DNA from 4 places in the Ruegeria sp. HKCCD7628 genome. Region 4 is predicted to be linked to each of the others. Evidence: riboswitches for the same ligand, from Rfam matches in the RefSeq annotation. Region 4 holds a riboswitch; each other region holds the start of a gene.
What was found. Region 4 has a riboswitch for cobalamin ahead of AC2TAD_RS05440 (hypothetical protein). Riboswitches for the same ligand answer to the same signal wherever they lie in the genome.
Positions count from the first base shown of each region.

Region 1: linked by a shared signal. The riboswitch ahead of AC2TAD_RS03475 (DUF1636 family protein) and the one ahead of AC2TAD_RS05440 (hypothetical protein) in region 4 are both predicted to bind cobalamin.
Region 2: linked by a shared signal. The riboswitch ahead of AC2TAD_RS03545 (CbtB domain-containing protein) and the one ahead of AC2TAD_RS05440 (hypothetical protein) in region 4 are both predicted to bind cobalamin.
Region 3: linked by a shared signal. The riboswitch ahead of AC2TAD_RS13910 (DUF1636 family protein) and the one ahead of AC2TAD_RS05440 (hypothetical protein) in region 4 are both predicted to bind cobalamin.

Region 1 covers NZ_JBWVBA010000001.1:690,992-695,950, forward strand. Annotated here, with positions in the region: gene AC2TAD_RS03470 (NAD(P)-dependent oxidoreductase) at 671-1,663, opposite strand; cobalamin riboswitch at 1,775-1,983, shown strand; gene AC2TAD_RS03475 (DUF1636 family protein) at 2,069-2,443, shown strand; gene cobW (cobalamin biosynthesis protein CobW) at 2,445-3,500, shown strand; gene cobN (cobaltochelatase subunit CobN) at 3,504-4,959, shown strand, end outside.
Region 2 covers NZ_JBWVBA010000001.1:704,222-709,180, forward strand. Annotated here, with positions in the region: gene AC2TAD_RS03530 (cobyrinic acid a,c-diamide synthase CobB) at 1-1,182, shown strand, start outside; gene cobA (uroporphyrinogen-III C-methyltransferase) at 1,179-1,907, shown strand; gene cobF (precorrin-6A synthase (deacetylating)) at 1,900-2,643, shown strand; cobalamin riboswitch at 2,687-2,891, shown strand; gene AC2TAD_RS03545 (CbtB domain-containing protein) at 2,928-3,098, shown strand; gene AC2TAD_RS03550 (CbtA family protein) at 3,103-3,801, shown strand; gene AC2TAD_RS03555 (hypothetical protein) at 3,867-4,361, shown strand; gene AC2TAD_RS03560 (DUF1636 family protein) at 4,358-4,714, opposite strand; gene AC2TAD_RS03565 (DUF302 domain-containing protein) at 4,842-4,959, shown strand, end outside.
Region 3 covers NZ_JBWVBA010000006.1:82,905-87,863, reverse strand. Annotated here, with positions in the region: gene AC2TAD_RS13920 (ABC transporter substrate-binding protein) at 1-682, opposite strand, end outside; gene AC2TAD_RS13915 (ABC transporter ATP-binding protein) at 679-1,482, opposite strand; gene AC2TAD_RS13910 (DUF1636 family protein) at 1,482-1,838, opposite strand; cobalamin riboswitch at 1,941-2,144, opposite strand; gene AC2TAD_RS13905 (helix-turn-helix domain-containing protein) at 2,271-2,918, shown strand; gene AC2TAD_RS13900 (class II glutamine amidotransferase) at 3,100-3,993, shown strand; gene AC2TAD_RS13895 (protein GlxC) at 3,995-4,678, shown strand; gene AC2TAD_RS13890 (FMN-binding glutamate synthase family protein) at 4,690-4,959, shown strand, end outside.
Region 4 covers NZ_JBWVBA010000001.1:1,094,569-1,099,527, reverse strand. Annotated here, with positions in the region: gene AC2TAD_RS05450 (DNA polymerase III subunit gamma/tau) at 1-1,308, opposite strand, end outside; gene AC2TAD_RS05445 (protein-tyrosine phosphatase family protein) at 1,442-1,930, shown strand; gene AC2TAD_RS05440 (hypothetical protein) at 1,932-2,339, opposite strand; cobalamin riboswitch at 2,422-2,641, opposite strand; gene AC2TAD_RS05435 (alpha/beta hydrolase family protein) at 2,778-3,635, shown strand; RNA gene ffs (signal recognition particle sRNA small type) at 3,674-3,772, opposite strand; gene AC2TAD_RS05425 (bifunctional 2',3'-cyclic-nucleotide 2'-phosphodiesterase/3'-nucleotidase) at 3,812-4,959, opposite strand, start outside.

The DNA of each region.
Region 1 (4,959 bases), 400 kb from region 4:
AAGACATGGCGTTTATTACTCCCGGTGGCCAATCCCTCCGTCCATAGAACAAAAGCGAACATCTGTAAAAATATCGCTGCTTTAGCGAAAACTACTGGGTTGCCCTCTGCAACGCCCACGTCCTCCGGGATGGATTAAAAACCATAAGTGACAATCTGGATAGCCGAGTGCGCCATTGAACTCAGGGCAACGCTGCGCGCGTTGGCGTGCGCCGATTGATGTTAGGCTTACCGCTTTCAAGCGAAAGTCACAAATACGGTCTTTGATCTGAAAAAAGGACGCTGACTTTCACTAAGACACAAGCGTTTTTCGATGTGCGACTGGAAAAAAGCAACTTGGCATACATGCTTGCACGACCTTGTAATCGCGAAGTAAGCAGGCGAAATCCTACTGAACGCATAGGCATGAACCAAGCGGGCAGTACCGGATCTACGGAAAACGGGCGGCTCGCGGGAATGCAAGCTCGAAACTTGCGACATGATTGGCACTTAGTATCTGAACAGGTTTTCCTAGGGTTTGTCTATTGACGATACTTAGGTTTATCCGCACACAAATTGACTGTTGCCCCGGTGGTTCAGGTAGTTCAGTGACCTGAAAAAGTGGCAGCGAGCCCAACACTCGCCGCCTCTTTTCCAAGCCGGGCAAAGCGTTTTCGCGCAGTGCAATTGCGTCATTCGGCCCGACGTCCCTGAGGAATAACCTCGTATCCGGACGCTTCCGGCTCGTAGTCTTCCATTTCGGACGGGAAGCCGGGGGCCGTGATATCCAGCCCGGTGGCCTCTTCCAACCGCTTGATAATATTAGGTGATAACTCTCGGTCGCCATAGCGGGCGATGCCGTCGTCAAAGATACGCATCATCACCGGGTTGATCTCGAGCGGCACCCCCGCCCGGTCCGCCACATCCTGAAACAGGCCAATGTCCTTTTTCACCAAATCCATCGTGAACGAAATGTCCCGCGAGCCGTTCAGAATGACTTGGCTTTCGGTTTCATGCACGAAGGATGTCCCGGATGAGATCTTGATTGCCTCGTATGTGGTGTTCAGATCCATCCCGGCGGCTTTGGCGGTCACAAGTGCTTCTGCGCAGGTGATCAGGTTGGCGGTGGCGAGGTAATTGGTCAGCACTTTCAACACCGAAGCGGTCCCTAGGTCACCGGTATGCAGAACCCGTCGGCCCATGGTGGTCAGAAAGGGCAGTATGCGCTCGAATGTGGCCCGGTCGCAGCCCGCGAAGATCGAGATATTGCCCGTCGCGGCGCGATGACAGCCACCCGATACAGGACAGTCTACCGCTGCGCCGCCACGTTCGATCACCTGGGCGCCCAATCGCTTGACTTCAGCTTCATCAGTGGTGGACATCTCCATCCAGATTTTGCCGGGGCTGACCTCAGGCAGCATCTCCTGCATCACCGCGTCCGAAGCGGCAGGCGATGGCAGGCAAGTAATAACCGCGTCGCAATCGCGCATCAGCTGGGCCGGGCTTTCGGCGGCCTTGGCCCCCTGTGACACGAAGCCGTCGACGAGGTCAGAGTTCAAATCATGTACCGTCAGTTCGATCCCGTTGCGCAGCAAAGACCCTGACAGTTTGCCGCCCACATTGCCCAAGCCGATAAAGCCCACCTTCATGCGATACACCTCCTTTTTTGGCGTCGTTTTGTTCATGGCACCATGCCGCCCCACCCAAAGTCATGCCGCCCAGCGACGCTGTCAGGTCGCTTTTAACCCGAGGTGCGAAAGATGTTTGCGACTCGCTTGACAAGGGCCTGCCCGGTGCCGCATGTCCGATCCGTTGGTGTCCATCTGCAGATGGATGAAAAGGGAATGCGTCAGCGGGTCATCCGTCAAACGCAGCCGCCCCCGCGACCGTGACCGGAGAGGGTGCCCAAGCCACTGGCCAACAAGGCCGGGAAGGCGGGTCATCCGACAGGGTAACCGCCCTGAAATCCGCAAGCCGGGAGACCTGCCAGCACCCGCGATTGAAACCGGACGGGGTGTTCCGGTGCCGGGTCACGCACGACCCGCATGAAACCCCGTCCCCCACGATGAGGATTTAGGGGGATGAGAGACATGACCGAAACCGCTCCGGTCGAGCTGCTGGTTTGCACCACCTGCCGCCGCGGCCTACCCATTGAAGATGACGCCCAACGCCCAGGCACGTTGCTGCACAAGGCGTTGGAACAGGCTGAACTGCCCGAGGGCGTGGCGCTGAAGGCTGTTGAATGCCTGTCGAATTGCGATCAGGGCTGTTCCATCGTGCTGCGCGGCGGGCCGGAACGCTGGACCTTTGTTTATGAGAACCTGAACGAAGTCGATCATGTCGACGTGATCGTAGACGGTGCCACCAAGTATCTGGCCACCGAAGACGGTCTGGTCAAATGGCGCGAGCGCCCCGAACATTTCCGCAAAAACTGCGCCTCGCGTATTCCCCCGATTGGAGCCTGACATGTCCACTTTGGAAAAACTCCCCGTTACTGTGATCACCGGCTTTTTGGGTTCGGGCAAGACCACGCTGGTGCGACACCTGATGCAGAACCCGCAGGGCAAGCGTCTGGCCGTTGTGGTCAACGAGTTTGGCGATGTCGGCGTGGACGGCGATATCCTGAAATCCTGCGCCATCCCCGATTGCCCGGCGGAAAACATCATGGAACTGGCCAATGGCTGCATTTGCTGCACCGTGGCCGATGATTTCATCCCCACGATCGAGGCGCTGATGGCGCTGGAGCCGCGCCCCGAGCATATCCTGATCGAAACCTCTGGTCTGGCGCTGCCCAAGCCGCTGCTGAAAGCGTTCGACTGGCCCGATATCCGATCCAAGATCACCGTTGACGGCGTGATAGCGCTGGCCGACGCCGAGGCCGTTGCCGCCGGTCGCTTTGCCCCGAATGTCGCGGCGGTGGATGCCCAGCGTCTGGCCGACGATTCCATCGACCACGAAACGCCTCTGTCCGAGGTGTTCGAGGATCAGATCTCCTGCGCCGACATCATCCTGCTGACCAAGCCTGATCTGGCCGGCCCCGAAGGTGTCGCCAAAGCCAAAGAGATCATCGCCGCAGAGGCCCCGCGCCCTCTGCCGGTCGTCGAAGTGGCCGAAGGCGTTGTGGACGTGCGCGTCGTGCTGGGTCTTGAGGCTGCCGCCGAGGATGACATGGAGGCGCGGCCCAGCCATCACGATGGCCACCATGATCACGAGCACGATGATTTCGAAAGCATCATCGTCGAGCTGCCGGAACAGACCGACCCGGCCGATCTGGTCGCGAAAATCGAACGTCTGGCCAAGGAACTGAACATCCTGCGCGTCAAAGGCTATGCCGCTGTTCAGGGCAAGCCAATGCGCCTTCTGGTTCAGGCTGTGGGCGCGCGCGTGCGTCATCAGTACGACCGTCCGTGGCAGCCCGGCGAAGAGCGCCGTTCGCGTCTGGTGGTGATTGCCGAGCATGACGACATCAAAGAGGCTGAAATCCGCGACATCCTCGCGGGCGTCACCGAGGCTGCCGAGTAAACCATGCACGTCGTCTTCCGCGAAAGCCACGGGTTAGAGGAATCCGAAACACCAACCGATCTGGGCCAGAGCCCGGCGGATTTGGTGGTGCTGTCGTTCTCAGACAGCGACCTTGGTGCTTTCGCGGCAGGCTGGCATCGCGGCGGCGGGCCCGAGGGTCGGATGCCGACCTTGCGGCTGGCCAATCTGACGGCACTGAAACATCCCCTCTCGGTGGATACCTATGTCGAGCAGACGCTGGAGGGCGCCAAGGGCATCCTGATCCGACTGATCGGCGGGGTGCCCTATTGGTCCTACGGACTGCAGCAGGTTCTATCGCTTGCGCAGACCAAAGGGATTGCTGTGGCCGTGCTGCCCGCCGACGGGCGCGAGGATACGCGGCTGGATGACTATTCGACCCTGCCCGTCTCCACCCTGCGCCGCTTGGCGCATCTTTGCGACACCGGTGGCGAGGTTGCAGCACAAGCCGCTTTGGCGCAGATGGCATTGGCAGCTGGTCTGTATGCGGGCCCGGTGATGGGCACCAAGTCCTTGCCCGACTGCGGCGCATGGTGCCCGGACCGCGGCGTGATCCCGGCGGAACAGGCGTTTTCCGGGGATGCGAAACGCATCCTCGTCACCTTCTACCGCGCTTATCTGACATCCGCCGACACCGCCCCCGTGGCCGCCCTAATCCGCAGTCTGCGCGCACGTGGATTTGAAGCCGTGGGGCTCTTCGCCCCCTCTCTGAAAGCCCCGGCTGCTGCCGACTGGCTGCGCGACACCATCGTATCGCTGGCCCCATCCGCGATCATCAACGCCACGTCCTTCTCAGGCAAAGGCGCGTCTGGCACCTCGCCCTTAGATGCTGCGAATGTGCCCGTCTTCCAAGTCGCACTGGCCACTTCGCGCCGCAAAGCCTGGGCCGAAGCGGAACGCGGCCTCTCGCCCGCCGACCTCGCCATGCATGTGGTGCTGCCCGAGGTGGACGGGCGGATTTCAGCAGGCATCGCCTCGTTCAAGGAGCCGGGCAAGCGCGACCAGCATCTGGAATATTCCCGCTTTGCCCACCGGGCCGAAGAGGAACGGATCGAGGCCATCCTTGACCGTGTTACCGGCTGGCTGAACTTGCAAGACAAACCCAAATCCGATCAGGTGCCCGCGCTGGTTCTGTCCACCTATCCCGGCAAAGACTGGCAGATGGCCCATGCGGTCGGTCTGGACGCGCTGGCCTCGGCCGAGGCAATGCTGTCCGACCTACAGGCCGAGGGCTATGACACCGCCCCTGCCGAACCGATTTCTGAAACTCTGTTGGACGCGCGGATCGCATGGCCCCTTGCCGACTATCAGGCCGCGCTGGCCGACCTACCCGAACAGCTACGCACCGACCTGCAAACCGTCTGGGGTGCGCCCGAGAGTGATCCCGCTTTCGCGGATGGTGCCTTCCACTTCACCGCGCTGCGCCGGAGCAAAGTTCTGG
Region 2 (4,959 bases), 390 kb from region 4:
ATCGACCCAGCCTTTCACCGGGCGGCGGCGGGTCGGGCCTCGTTCAATTTGGACAGTTGGGCTATGGGTGAGCCTCTGTTGAATTCAATTTCAGCGCAGGCTGAGGGCGCGGATATCGTAGTCGCCGAAGGTTCGATGGGGCTGTTCGACGGCGTCGCCAAGCCCGGTGAACTGGGTCATGGGTCCAGTGCGGAAACCGCGTTACGGATGGGCTGGCCGGTGGTGCTGGTGCTGGATGTGGGCGGCCAGGCGCAATCGGCGGCGGCGACGGCTTTGGGCTTCAAAATGTATAACCCCGATCTGCCCTTTGCCGGCGTGATCCTTAACCGCTGCGCCAGCCCCCGGCATGAGCGGTTGACGCGGTTGGGAATGGAACGCGCGGGCTTGCCGGTTCTGGGCGTGCTGCCCCGTCGTGGAGACCTGACCCTGCCCGAGCGGCATCTGGGCCTGATCCAGGCGGTTGAACATCCCGATCTGGAAAGCGCAATTGTGGGCTACGCCGCGTTCCTGCGCGAGCATGTCGATCTTGAGGCGATCAAGCGGGCGGCGTCCTCAGGCCCGAATGGGCCATCGTCCGCCGCGCTGCCGCGGCCACCGGCGCAACGGATCGCGCTGGCCCGTGATTCTGCGTTTTCGTTTACCTATCCGCATTTGTTGGAAGGCTGGCGCGCGGCAGGGGCCGAGGTGTTGCCGTTCTCGCCATTGGCGAATGAAGCCCCTGCGGCGGATGCCGATCTGGTTTGGTTACCGGGTGGATATCCCGAGTTGCATGCAGGCACTCTGGCCGCTGCATCAGTCTTTCAGGAGGGGCTACGGAAACATGCGCGGACCAAGCCCGTGCATGGGGAGTGCGGGGGGTACATGGCGCTGGGACAGGCTCTGATCGATAAAGAGGGTATTTCGCATCAGATGGCGGGGTTGTTGGGGCTGGTGACGTCCTATGAAAAGCGCAATTTCAATCTGGGCTATCGCCGCGCCGAACTGCTGGCCCCGATGCCCGGCTATGCCGTAGGCACGGGCCTGCGGGGGCATGAGTTCCACTATTCCTCGATCATCGAGCAACCTGACGCGCCTTTGGCCCGTGTGTTTGACGCAGAAGGGGCCGAAGGGCCGCAGACCGGATCGGTGCGTGGCAACGTGACCGGCACGTTCTTTCACCTGATCGCGCAGGCCTCAGCATGAGTGGGTTTGTTTCGTTCATTGGCTCAGGCCCCGGCGACCCGGAGCTGTTGACGCTGAAGGCTGTGGACCGGATGCAGAAGGCGGATGCGGTGCTGTTTGATGACCTCAGCAGCGGGCCGATCCTGAACCATGCGCGCGACGATGCCGATCTGGTAGGCGTGGGCAAACGGGCGGGCCGCCCCTCGCCCAAGCAGGACCATGTCAGCCGGTTGCTGGTGGATTACGCCCTGACCGGGCAGCGGGTCGTGCGGTTGAAATCCGGCGATGGCGGCATGTTCGGGCGTCTGGAAGAAGAACTGGTGGCCCTGCGCGCGGCTGGGATCGAATACGAGATCATACCCGGCATCCCCTCGGCCGTCGCGGCAGCGGCAGCGGCGGGCATCCCGCTGACCCGCAGGCTGACCGCGCGGCGAGTACAGTTTGTCACTGGTCATGATGTCAGCGGCAAATTGCCCGAGGACCTGAACCTGCCCGCTTTGGCCGACCCGGATGCGACCACCGTCGTCTTCATGGGCAAGCGGACTTTTCCTCTGCTGGTCGAAACGCTGAACGCCCACGGTCTGCCGCTGGAGACGCCAGCACTAATGGCCGAATCCGTCTCGACCCCCGAACAAAAGCTGCATCGCAGTACTGTAGGCGCGCTGTCCGAAAAACTGGCGGATGAGATAGGCACCGCCCCGGCGCTGATCCTTTATGGCCCGCTGGCAGAGTTTGACGATGTTTGACCTGACCTTGATCGGCATCGGCACCGGGAACCCTGACCACGTGACCTTTCAGGGCGCGCAGGCGATCCGCTCGGCGGACCTGATCCTGATCCCCCGCAAGGGCGAGAATAAGGCCGATCTGGCCGGGCTGCGCGAAAAGGTCATTGCGCAGGTGACCGACACGCCGCCGCAGATCGCCTATTTCGACATCCCCAAGCGCCGCTCGGAAGACGGGTATCTGCGCGGGGTGGACGAATGGCACGAAGCGATTGCGCTGCGCTGGCGCGAGGCGATTGCCGCCCATCCCGGCGCACAGCACGTGGCGCTGCTGATCTGGGGCGATCCGTCGCTATACGACAGCTCACTGCGAATCGCGGCGCGGTTGGACCCTCAACCGACGACGCGGGTGATCCCCGGCATCACAGCGCTGCAGGCGTTGACGGCGGCCCACGCGATTCCGATCAACGAACTGGGTGCCCCCTACATCGTTACCACGGGGCGGCGGATTCGCGACGAAGGGTGGCCGGACGGTGCATCAAACGTGGCGGTCATGTTGGATGGTGAGTGCTCGTTCCAACATCTTCAGATGGCAGATTATGACATCTGGTGGGGGGCTTACGTGGGCATGACTGAAGAAATCCTGATCAACGGCCCTCTGACCGGTGTTGCACAGTCGATTCTGGACACCCGCGCCGCTGCGCGCGCTGATCATGGGTGGATCATGGATATTTATCTTCTCAAAAAGCGCATGATCTGACCTAAAACGTCGCAAATGACGATTGCGCTGCAGCAGATGGAACGGCTAAATGAACCTGTCTGGTCCTGTCGGCAATACCGGCAAGCTAAGAGGGAATGTGGTGAGACCGCGCGCGATCGAATCCACAGCCGCCCCCGCGACTGTAAGCGGTGAGCCCTGTTCAACCAGCCACTCCTGAGTTTCAGGGGGAAGGCGAACAGAGGCATCGACCCGCGAGCCAGGAGACCTGCCAGGCACGAATGAAAACACCAACCGTCGGGTGCGACGGTAAAGGAGAACTAAAAATGGCAACTCAAGCAACAACCGCTTCGACCTCACGCGTTGGTATCCTGCCGGTTATGTTCGCTGTGGTTCTGGGCCTTGGCGTCATCACGCTGACCGGCCACGTTCAGGCCGCGGCCCTGCATGACGCAGCCCACGATGTGCGCCACGCGACCGGCTTCCCCTGCCACTAAACCCATGTTTAGCCGTATCCTGACCAGCGCGTTGTTCGCTGGTGCTGCAGCGGGGCTGATTGCCGCCTTGCTGCAGTTGGTCTTTGTGCAACCTGTGTTGCTGCACGCGGAACTGTATGAATCAGGTGAATTGGTCCATTTCGGCGGTGACGTCGTAAGTGCTCACCCCGAGCTGCCGGGAATGTTCTCGGACCTGTTCCGCGATGCGCTGAGCGTCATTTTCACGATGCTTATCTATACCGGTTATGCGCTGATGATGATTGCGCTGATGTCCGTGGCTGAGGGCAACGGCCACAAGATTGACGGGCGCACCGGCGTTTTGTGGGGGCTTGCGGGGTTCATTGCCGTGCACCTCGCACCCGGATTCTCACTCGCGCCAGAAGTGCCCGGCGTGGCAGCAGCCGATGTCGCTGCGCGTCAGATCTGGTGGTTTGCGACCGTCGCCGCAGCAGGTGTTGCCATGTGGCTGATTGCCTTTGGCGGCACCCTGATCAGCTATGTGATCGCAGCCGCCCTGCTGTTGGCCCCACATCTGATCGGCGCGCCCGAGCCGGACGTGTTTACCGGCCCCGTTCCGACCGAGATCGGCGCGCTGTTTGCCGCACGCGCCTTTGGCATCGGACTGGTAGCCTGGGTTTTGGTCGGGGCATTCGCCGGATACTTCTGGCGACATGAAAGCCAGCGTGCCGAAGCTGCGGCCTGACCAGCACGCTTATGAACACGCCGAGACCAGCTCGGCGTGTTTCTACTACCATCAAGGAACATAAAATGGCACGCTCACTTGCCCTGTTTGCAATTGGCATGGTTTTTGGCAGTGGTGCAGGATTTGTGGTTGCGGCTGCAAATGGCGTCACTTTCGACGGCCGTGACCATGGCGATCCCGCACATCACAGTTCGTCTCACGCCGAGGCAGCCGCACACGATCATTCGACTGCCATCAACCTGCCTGCTGGCGCTGATGCTCCGGGGCTTGAGATCGCTCTTACGCCCGATCCTATGGCGGGCTGGAACCTGCATGTCATGCCGCAGAACTTTCGGTTCTCACCACAAAATGCCTCAAAGACCGATGTCGACGGCGAGGGGCATGCACATGTCTACGTAAATGGAGAGAAACTGGCCCGGCTGTACGGTAACTGGATGCATATCGACCATCTGCCGCAGGGCGAGGTCGAAGTCTCGGTCTCTCTGAACGCAAACAGCCACAGCCCGCTGATGGTCGACAACATCCCCGTCAGCGCGGCGGTCACACTACAGGTCGACTAAAGCGCCGGAATACGCGCCCGCAAACACATCCGGAGCCGCCCGCAAGGCCGGGCGTCTTCGATCCAGCCTTTGGGGCTTTCCAGATAGGTCCGGCAGGTCGCCACGATATCATCGGCGTCCGAAGCGACATCGACCCCTGAAAACACATATGACGCACCGCCATCGGCCTGCAGCGCGATGGCCACGGGTTCAGAGCATCCGCTGAAACAGGCGTGCTGATCGACCGAAACCCTTCCCTCAATCCCCGCGCGGGTCAGGGCTAATTCGACAGCTTTGACCTCAGCCCCGCAATCGCGGGCACCGGCACAGGACGAACATATCAACAGGCGCATCTGATCCAATTCGGACCTCATCGGGTGGCACTTGCCTGTTTCTGGGGGTTTCCGGCCACAGGCGCAATCGGGAAAACGCACAAGATTGTGAGTGCGCCCTGTCCCGCTTTCTGGCATCACAGTCTCAACCCCGTAACAGGAGGCCCCGATGAATGCCCTTTGGACTGCGATAGCCCTGATAGCGACCCCTGCTTTGGCAGAAGAGCCCCTTTCGGGCTGGGCCAGCTATACAACCGACAAAAGTTATGACGCGTTGGTTGCCGACA
Region 3 (4,959 bases), on a different contig from region 4:
GGGTAACGTTGAGACCACCCGCCGCTGCTATCATAGCGTTGGGGATTGCGTATTTCCCAGCAGTGAACGGAGCGTCCGCCGGGCCATCCAACAGAAACACTCGAGGTTTCGGTAAGTCTGCGGTTTGTGCCTCGATTGCGGTCAGTTCATCCTTCCAACCAGATACAAGCGCTTCGGCCTTGTCTTCGACATGCATGACTTTGCCCAGCCGCAGAATGTCGTCAAACAAAAGGTCCATGCTGGCCTCGGGGCGGTCTTTATGCAGATGAACGCAGCTTTCAGTCAGGATCATGGTTTTGATCCCGAACGGGGCAAGTGTTTCTGGCGTTACATCACCACCGGGACGCATTCCATAGTACCAGCCGGCGAAGAACAGATCGGGTTCTACCGCGACAATATTTTCCACCGATGGATATTTCGGTGCCAGTTCGGGGATATCTCCACGTAGCGTGTCGAATTCAGGACTGGTTTTGTACCAGCCGGTGATGCCCGTGAGGCCGACGATTTTGTCTTGCAGACCCAGCGCAAAGGCCATGTCGGTCATGTTCATGTCATGTACGACCAACCGTTCGGGCTGGGTTTCAAACACCAGCGGTTCACCACAATTGTCTACGGTCACTTCATGCGCAGCAACACCGCTCGCCATGGCCATAACCAGAGCCACGGACAAGATATGTTTCATTTTGGAAATCTCCTGGAGGGTTGGGAAACAGTGGTTTTTCGTATGTCCAGCGCGGGGATCATCCGACCGTCGTGCTGAAAGAATAAGTAGTCGACGCCGAACGTGTCGCGCACATGTTGAGTCGTCAGGACCTCGGAAACAGGGCCAAACCCGGTCAGCCGGGTAGATTTCATCAACGCGACATGGGTGGCGAATTCGGGGATCATGACAATGTCATGGACAATCATTATGACGGTTATCCCCAGTCCAGCGACCAGCGACAACATCCGCCCTTTGGCGTCGGGATCCAAATGGTTCGTCGGTTCGTCCAAAAACAGAAGAGTAGGGTTCTGCGCCAGCGCACGCGCGATATGGGCGCGCTGACGTTCGCCACCCGACAACACTGCCATGCGCTTGTCGGCAAGCTCCAAAAGGCCGGTCAGGTCCAGAATTCGCGTCAAGTCGTTTGCGTGATCTTCAGAGGAGCGGTCCGAGCGAATTGGAATTTGCCCAAGTGCCACATAGTCACGCAGATGCAAGCGCCCATCGGGATATTCCTGCTGACTGACGACGGCAATTTTTCGGGCGCGCTCCGTCGCTGACAGTGTCTTCAAGCTCTGCTCTTGCACCAGAACGTCGCCTTCGGACAGAGCTTCAGCGCCACAAAGTAAGTTCAGCAGAGTGGTTTTGCCAGCGCCATTCGGACCGGCAATGGCCAGAACCGACCCCTCTTCAAGGTCGAACGAGATGTCTTGCAACAGAACGTCACCGTGAAAAGAATAGTAGGCTACACCACGCGCCTGCAGGAAGGGTCTGGTCATCATCGAGCTCCTCGAACAGCCAACGCCGGCATGCGCGCCAATGTCTTGGTTATCAGAGGCGCCGGCCTGTCTGTGGCCTTTGTCCAACCAGTTGCGCTGCCCAGGTATTGCGCGGCGAATTGGGCAAGAGCATTCAGCTCTTGCTCGGTGCCGATATCACCAAACAGGTATTGGGCTTTTCCTAGGGCCTGAAATCCGACAGTGACCGGGTGATCGCATCCAGCCATACAGTCTACTGTGCGCACTGCGAAACCCGCAGGCAATTCAGGGCACAAGGCATCCGCAATGTGCTGCGCTGCCTCCAAACCCTGACAGGTCGCGCAGATCAGAACAAAATGATCAGTGGGCTCGGCCATCAAGCGTCTGTTCCACGGCCCCTGGGGCCGTACTGAAACGCGGTCGCGCATAAAGGCGTACGAGGTACCATCAAGCCTCCTTCCAGGACGCCCCGCCCCGGGTTGGTTTCGGTTGCGATGGCAGGTCTCCTGACTTGCGGGTCGAGGCTTGGCCACCCTTCCCGACATTATTCACGTCAGTGGGATATTGGCTTCGCTCACCGCCTACAGTTGCGGGGGCAGTTACGGACTTGGCACTTAAACCTCACCGTATTCCCTTTTCACCGCTGGAGCATGCCCCAGGGAACCATCAAATGCGTCACTGCCCGAGATCAGATCGCCGGTCAACACAAATCACCGGAGGTTGCGCAGGAATGTAGTTTTGAAAATATGTTTCCCTTCAAGAAAATTGCAGGCGATAACGACGAAGCGAAAGGCGTTAAGGATAGGTTGGTGAAAGCATCAAACGATAGGTCCAAACCTCAGTTTTCTCAGGATCCCCACAAGGTCAGGGACCCCGGTGAAAAGAACCTCGAAACGGCGATCGGTCGTGAAATCCGCGCGTTGAGGTTGCAGCAGGGCGTGACAATTGCGGAATTGTCGGGGCTGACCGGGTTATCCATCAGTATGCTGTCAAAAATCGAAAACGGCTACACATCGCCTTCATTGACGACGCTACAATCGCTGGCCAATGCTCTGAGCACACCGATCACTGCATTTTTCCGCAGATATGAAGAAACCCGAAACGCAACCCACACCAAAGCGGGAAAGGGCGTTGAAACAGAGAGAGCCGGGACACGCGCAGGCCATCAATACAGCCTTTTGGGTCATATGGGGTCTAATGCCAGTGGTGTTGTGGTCGAACCCTATCTGATCACGCTGACGGAAGAGTCCGACACTTTCCCGACGTTCCAGCATGACGGGATTGAAATGCTCTACATGCTTGAAGGCGAAGTCGATTACAGACACGGCGATCAAATTTACCTGCTGGAGCCGGGTGATACGTTGTTCTTTGATGCGGACGCACCGCATGGACCCGAGGTGCTGCGCAAACTGCCAGCCCGCTACCTGTCGATCATCTCATATCCGCAGACGCGTTAGTCACGATTCGGCGATTGATAAACCGCTGCTGAGGTTTTGCGGGGTTGCTCTCCGTGATTTTTGAATGCGGGGGAAATAGATAGCCGAAAATATTCCCCTTATGAATATTAATTTCCCTTTGTTGATAACCTGAAGTTCAGGTGTTAGCGTCTGCCCAACTCAACACAGGAGAAGCTGACACATGTGTGGAATTGTCGGCCTTTTTTTGAAGGACAAAACGCTCGAGCCTCAATTGGGCGCGATGCTGACAGATATGCTGATCACAATGACAGATCGCGGCCCGGACAGCGCCGGGATCGCGATTTATGGACCTGTCGGAGATCAGGCAAAGCTCACCGTGCAATCCGACAATCCGGACGCGGATTTTCAGACTCTGGCCGAAGATTTGGCCGACGTCTTGACCAGCCCCGTCAGCTTGGGCCGCAATGACACTCATGCGGTTCTGAGCGTGGCCAACGACAAAGTCAGCGCTGCGCGGCAGGCCCTGAGGGAATTGCGCCCTGGCCTACGGATCATGTCCGATGGCGATGCGATCGAAATTTATAAAGAAGTTGGATTGCCTCGAGAGGTGGCGGAGCGGTTCCAATTGACCTCGATGTCCGGCAGCCACGGGATTGGCCATACACGCATGGCCACTGAATCCGCCGTCACCACAGAAGGGGCGCACCCGTTCAACACCGGCGCGGATCAGTGCTTGGTGCATAACGGATCGCTGTCCAACCACAACGCCCTGCGCCGCAAACTGATGCGCGAGGGCGTGCGGATCGAATCCATGAACGATACCGAGGTCGGCGCGGCCTATCTGACATGGAAAATGCAAAACGGGGCCACTCTGGGTGAGGCGCTGGAAAGCAGCCTTGAGGATCTCGACGGGTTCTTTACCTTTGTGGTCGGCACCAAGGATGGGTTCGGCGTGGTTCGCGACCCCATCGCCTGCAAACCGGCGGTAATGGCCGAGACCGATCAATATGTGGCCTTTGGCAGCGAGTATCGCGCCTTGGTCAACCTGCCGGGAATCGAGGATGCCCGCGTCTGGGAACCCGAACCCGCAACCGTCTATTTCTGGAGCCACTAAAATGCAGAGCTATGATGTTGCCGAACAGGGCCTGCGCGGGCTGAACGCCGCCCTTCAGGCCCAAAGCACCGAGACAAACCAGACCCAGTGGCAGGTTCAGAACCCCAAGGGCAGCCATGCCATCGCTGTCGGTCTGGATGCCCCGATTGAGGTCACGGTCAAAGGCTCAACCGGCTATTACTGCGCGGGGATGAACCAGCAGGCGACCGTTCGGGTCGAAGGCTCTGTTGGGCCGGGCGTGGCCGAGAACATGATGTCGGGCACTGTGATCGTTGAAGGCGATGCCAGTCAATATGCCGGGGCCACGGGCCATGGCGGGTTGTTGGTGATCAAGGGCAATGCCAGCTCGCGCTGCGGGATTTCCATGAAGGGGATCGACATTGTGGTGCATGGCAATATCGGCCATATGTCCGCCTTCATGGCGCAAGCGGGGACGCTGGTGGTCTGCGGTGATGCGGGCGACGCGCTGGGGGTTTCATTGTACGAGGCGCGGCTATTCGTGCGCGGCTCGGTCAAAAGTCTGGGCGCGGATTGCATTGAAAAAGAGATGCGTCCCGAACATCTGACCCTGTTGCAAGACCTGCTGGAGCGCGCGGGCGCGGATGCCAAGCCGGAAGAGTTCAAACGCTATGGCTCGGCTCGGCAGCTTTACAATTTCGATGTCGACAACGCGGCAGAATACTGAGGAAGACGGTTATGGACGATCACACACCACGCACGATGCCGATACAGTCTGAAACGTTTTCAAACCCGGTCAACGCGGAAATCCGGCGGGCGGCGGCAACGGGCATCTATGACATTCGCGGCGGCGGCGCGAAACGCAAAGTACCGCATTTCGACGACCTGTTGTTTCTGGGGGCCTCGGTCAGCCGCTATCCTCTGGAGGGCTATCGCGAACGCTGTGACACCTCGGTCACGCTGGGCACGCGCTTTGCCAAGAACCCGATCCAGCTGGATATCCCGATC
Region 4 (4,959 bases):
TTGCACATCCTGCGCCAGTGCGGCCGTGGGCGCTCCGGGCCCGCCGCGAATGGGCGGCGCATAAGTGGAGGCCACCGGGGCCTGCGCGGCGTGTGATGATGCGGTCATTCCGCCGCCGGGCCCGCCGTTTGGCGGTGGGGGAGGCGCGTCTTGCAACCGTTTGATCAGTTCTTCTGGGCTGGGCAGGTCAGACACATGGGTCAGGCGGATCACGGCCATCTCGGCGGCCATCATGGCGTTGGGCGCGGCTGAGACTTCCTCGAGCGCTTTCAACAACATCTGCCACATGCGGGTCAGGACCCGCATCGGCAGGGCCTCGGCCATTTGCTGACCCCGCGCGCGTTCATCTGGGGGCACAGTCGGGTCTTCAGCGGCATCCGGCGTGATCTTTACCACCGACACCCAATGAGTGATCTCGGCCAGATCGCGCAGCACGGCCAGCGGGTCGGCGCCTTCGGCATATTGTGCGCCAAGTTCGGTCAGCGCCCCGGCGGCATCGCCACGCAGGATCATGTCCATCAGGTCCAGCACTCGGCCCCGGTCGGCCAGACCCAGCATCGCACGCACCTGATCGGCGCTGGTTTCCCCGGCGCCGTGTGAAATCGCCTGATCCAGAAGAGAGGTCGCATCGCGGGCTGAACCCTCGGCGGCGCGGGTGATTAGTGCCATCGCGTCTTCGGCGATCTGTGCGCCTTCGGCATCGGCGATCTTGCGCAGTAGGCCGATCATGTCCTCGGGCTCGATCCGTCGCAGGTCAAAGCGCTGACATCGGGACAGGACTGTCACCGGCACTTTGCGAATCTCGGTGGTGGCAAAGATAAACTTCACATGCTCGGGCGGTTCCTCAAGCGTCTTGAGCAGCGCGTTGAAGGCGCTGGTCGACAGCATGTGGACCTCGTCGATGATGTAAATCTTGTAGCGGGCCGAGGCCGCGCGATAGCGGACGCTGTCGATGATCTCGCGAATATCGTTCACACCGGTCCGGCTGGCGGCGTCCATCTCCATCACGTCCACATGGCGACCTTCCATGATCGCCACACAATGTTCGCACTGGCCGCAGGGTTCGGTCGTCGGTTTGCCCTCGCCATCGGGGCCGATGCAGTTCATGCCTTTGGCGATGATCCGGGCCGTGGTGGTTTTGCCGGTGCCGCGAATGCCGGTCATGATAAAGGCTTGCGCGATCCGATCCGCCTCGAACGCGTTTTTCAGCGTGCGTACCATGGCCTCCTGCCCGACCAGATCGGCAAAGGTTTCAGGGCGGTATTTACGGGCAAGAACCTGATAGGCGGGGCTGGGCGTGTCGGTCATATCTGCTCTGTCGGATTCGGGTTCCGACGCAGCCTAGAGACCCCCGCCGCCCGCGTCCACCGCCGCCTTGGGGGAAATTCGGTTTGCAGGTCAGTTTGCACAGCATAGAAGCTATGTGGAAAGGAGGCCGGGGATGGAGCCATTTGCAATTCACGTGGTCGAGGTCGGGGCCGGTCATTTCGCGCTGTCGCCGCTGCCGGGGCGCGCGGGGGAGTATGCGCGGGATTTGGATATCATTCGCCGCTGGCGGCCCGATCTTGTGATTTCGATGACCACAAGCTCCGAGATGGAGCAGACCGGAGCGGGAAAACTGGGAGATGACCTGCACGCCGAGGGCATAACCTGGACGCACCTGCCGATTGAAGATTTTGGCGCGCCGTCGCCGGACACCGAGGCCGCGTGGCCCCGGATCAGCCAGTCTGCCGCGCATATTCTGGCGCGTGGAGGGCGGGTGCTGGTGCATTGCCGGGGCGGGTGCGGGCGGTCGGGCATGATCGCCCTGCGGCTTATGGTCGAACAGGGCTTCGCGTCCGACGCGGCGTTGCGCCGCCTGCGCGCCGTGCGGCCCTGTGCGGTTGAAACCGACGGGCAGATGCGTTGGGCAACCTGCGCGCCGGACTGAGTTACAGCGCCAGATGCTGCTGGGGCTGTGCTGGTTGCGCCGGGGCCAGCTCTGACACTTCAAGCATGGCACAGGGCGGCACTGGCAACTGGCCGGCCGGACGGGCCGCAGCATCGGGGCCGAACAGCATATCCGCATAACCATCCAACGCGTCGAGCGAGGCGTCCGTGCTAGTGCCGCAGAAGATGCGAATTTGATCTTTCTGGGCGCGGAATCGGGCGATGCAGCCCTGTGGGCAATGGCCCAGCTCTCCGCTGCCGTCCAACGCGAAGTCATCCGACGTGGCAGGCACTGCGGATTCCATCGCCTGCACAATAGCCCGTGCCATCTGCGCCAGAGCCGGGCAGGTCTTGCCGGTTTTCTGACATAGGGTTGCACTGAATTGGTGCGTTTTTGTCTTCCAGATCATAATGCGCCCTCCGCGCGGGGAACGGGGCGTAGATCAGGTGTGACAGCGCGCTGACAATCCCGCCCGGATACCCCGCCCGAGTTACAGTTTTGCTTTGATGGCAGGTCTCCTGACTTGCGGGTCATAGCGTTGCCGACCTTCCCAGCCTTGCGGGCCAGTGGTATTTCGGCATTGCTCACCGCTTACAGTTGCGGGGGCAGTCGCGGCATTGGATCGTTCCGGCATGACCGGGCAGAACCGCACCGTGTTCCCTTTTCATCTTGTCCCAACACGGGACAAGAACCATCACGCCATCGCTAGCGGTTGAGCGGGCTTTGAGTCAAGCGGGCGCGCGCGCAAAGTGGACGTTTGGTCATCTTGATGCGCCCTTGACTCAGCCCGGCCAAAGAAGTGGGGATAAGGGGTGAACCGAACAGTTCAGATCAGGTGAGCAACGCTATGCTGGATGATACACCCCCCGTCCTGACCGAGGATTTTCGGTTTTCTGCCGGTTCGGCAATGCTGTCGGCGCGCCTGTACCGGCCCGTGACTGATCCCAAAGTCGCCGTGGTTGTACATGGTGCGACCGGTGTCCCGAGGGATTACTATCAGCATTTCGCGAATTGGCTGGCAGCGGATCAGGGGATCGCCTGCCTGACCTACGACTATCGTGACTTTGGCCACTCACTGACCGGATTACTGCAGGAATCGCGGGTAAAGATGGCGGATTGGGCGCTGACCGACATGCCTGCCGCCAGAGCGGAAATGCGCCAGCGTTACCCACACGCAGAACACTGGAGCATAGGGCACTCGGTCGGAGGGATGTTGGGGCCAATACAACCTGATATCGACCATATAGATCGCATGATCTGTGTGTGTTCGGGGCTGGTGACAATCAGTGATCACCCTTGGCCTTATCGCGCGTTGGCGTCCTTGTTCTGGTATGGACATGTTCCGCTGGCGGTAAAAACAGTTGGATACCTGCCAGGAAAGGCAGTGGGATTTGGGGCCGACCTGCCTGCATCGGTTTACTGGCAGTGGCGCAAGTGGTGCACGGCACCCCAAAATTATCTGCCAGAAATCGGAAAAACGCTACCTGCCGCAACCTGGGCAGAGAAAGGCAAACCGGTCGATCTGTTCACTTTCGAGGACGACCAGATGGTTCCGCCCGAAGCCGTTTGGCGGTTGGCAGATCTGTACGGCTCCAGCGCTCGGCGTCATGTGCTGTCGCCGCAGGAATTCGGACTTAAGGACATTGGCCATATCGGCGCGTTCGCGCGTCGCAACGCGTCCCTATGGCCGCGCTTGATCGCATAAGTGCTGCGTGTCTAAACCGGTCAAAACTGTCGGGGATGAAGTGAGAGGTTGGACATCGACCCAAGCGGGGCTCGTTGTGGCTGCTTCCTTCCGGACCTGACCAGGTTGGCGAGGCGCTCGCCCGCGCCAACCTCTCAACGGTGGATATAGGCATTTGGTTCATGCTTGGCAACCCGTCAGAGGGAGAGCTGAATATTCAGAAAACCTTTCGCATCCGGACCGATGACTTTGGCGCGGTAGCGTGCCAGTTCTTCCAGGTGTTGGTCAGCGGCCGCTCCGGTTTTCACAAGCGCATGGGCACCGGGTATGGGTGACAACCGAAAAGGCTGGAGTGCCTCTTCCAAAGGGTCCATCGGTAAGACGCCCGACAGGTAATCCCGTACAATATGTTGAATCGGAAGGACCGGCAGAGGAATTCGGGTCGCGTTTTCGGAAAACGGGAAATTCCCGCCTCCGTTGGCGCGATAGTTGTTCAACGCGACAACAAAGCGCTGATCTGTGTCGATAGGGCGGCCGTTGAATCGCAATCCGCGAACCCGATGGCTGTTGGGATGAAGTATTGCGCCACCTGCGTCAAACCGCGCCGGAGATGCTAGATCTAGTGCGTAAGTTAACCCGTGTAGCACGTCAAAATTATGTCCGGCGCGATTCGTATCCACAAGGTCCGATTGTTCACCCGGCCGCATCTGGTTCAGCACGCCAGCGGACATTTCCAGCCAATCCTTGATTTCAGTGCCCGAGACAATGACGGCCTGCATCTCGTTCGGAAACACGTTCAGGTCGGCAACATGGCGCGTACATATCTGCCCGGGTGGGATATCGGTGAAAAACCGAGGTCCTGCACGACCGCCGAATTTTGACGGTGCAACTGCCGACAAGACGGGTAGCCCTGCATAGGCAGTTCCCTGCATATGCTGCCGCAATGCTGCAGCTTGCGCGGCAGCCACAAGCGCCAGACCGCGATCCCAGGCGCAAAAGCTGAAATAGCTGTGCAGATGATGCGACGTGTGTCCAAAGAGCGTGTTGCACTGCGCGCGAGTTTCGCGGTGCGCCTTGGCAAAAATCCGCGACAGTTCGGGGTCTTCCGGAACCTCAGCGCCAACAAAGTCGGGTGCGATTGCCTTCAGGTGTGAACGGTGCGTTTCTACCTGCCATTTTCCGTCGTCACCAAGTTTCATCGTCAGGTCAATCACACCAAGATGCGACCCAGCGCTGCCCGGCATGACAGCCGGCTTGCCGTGCACTTGACCTTTGGCACTGTCCACGAACGCAAACCCTTCATGCGACGCGCCCGGCAAAGTCAGATGTGAATGTCCCGCTATAA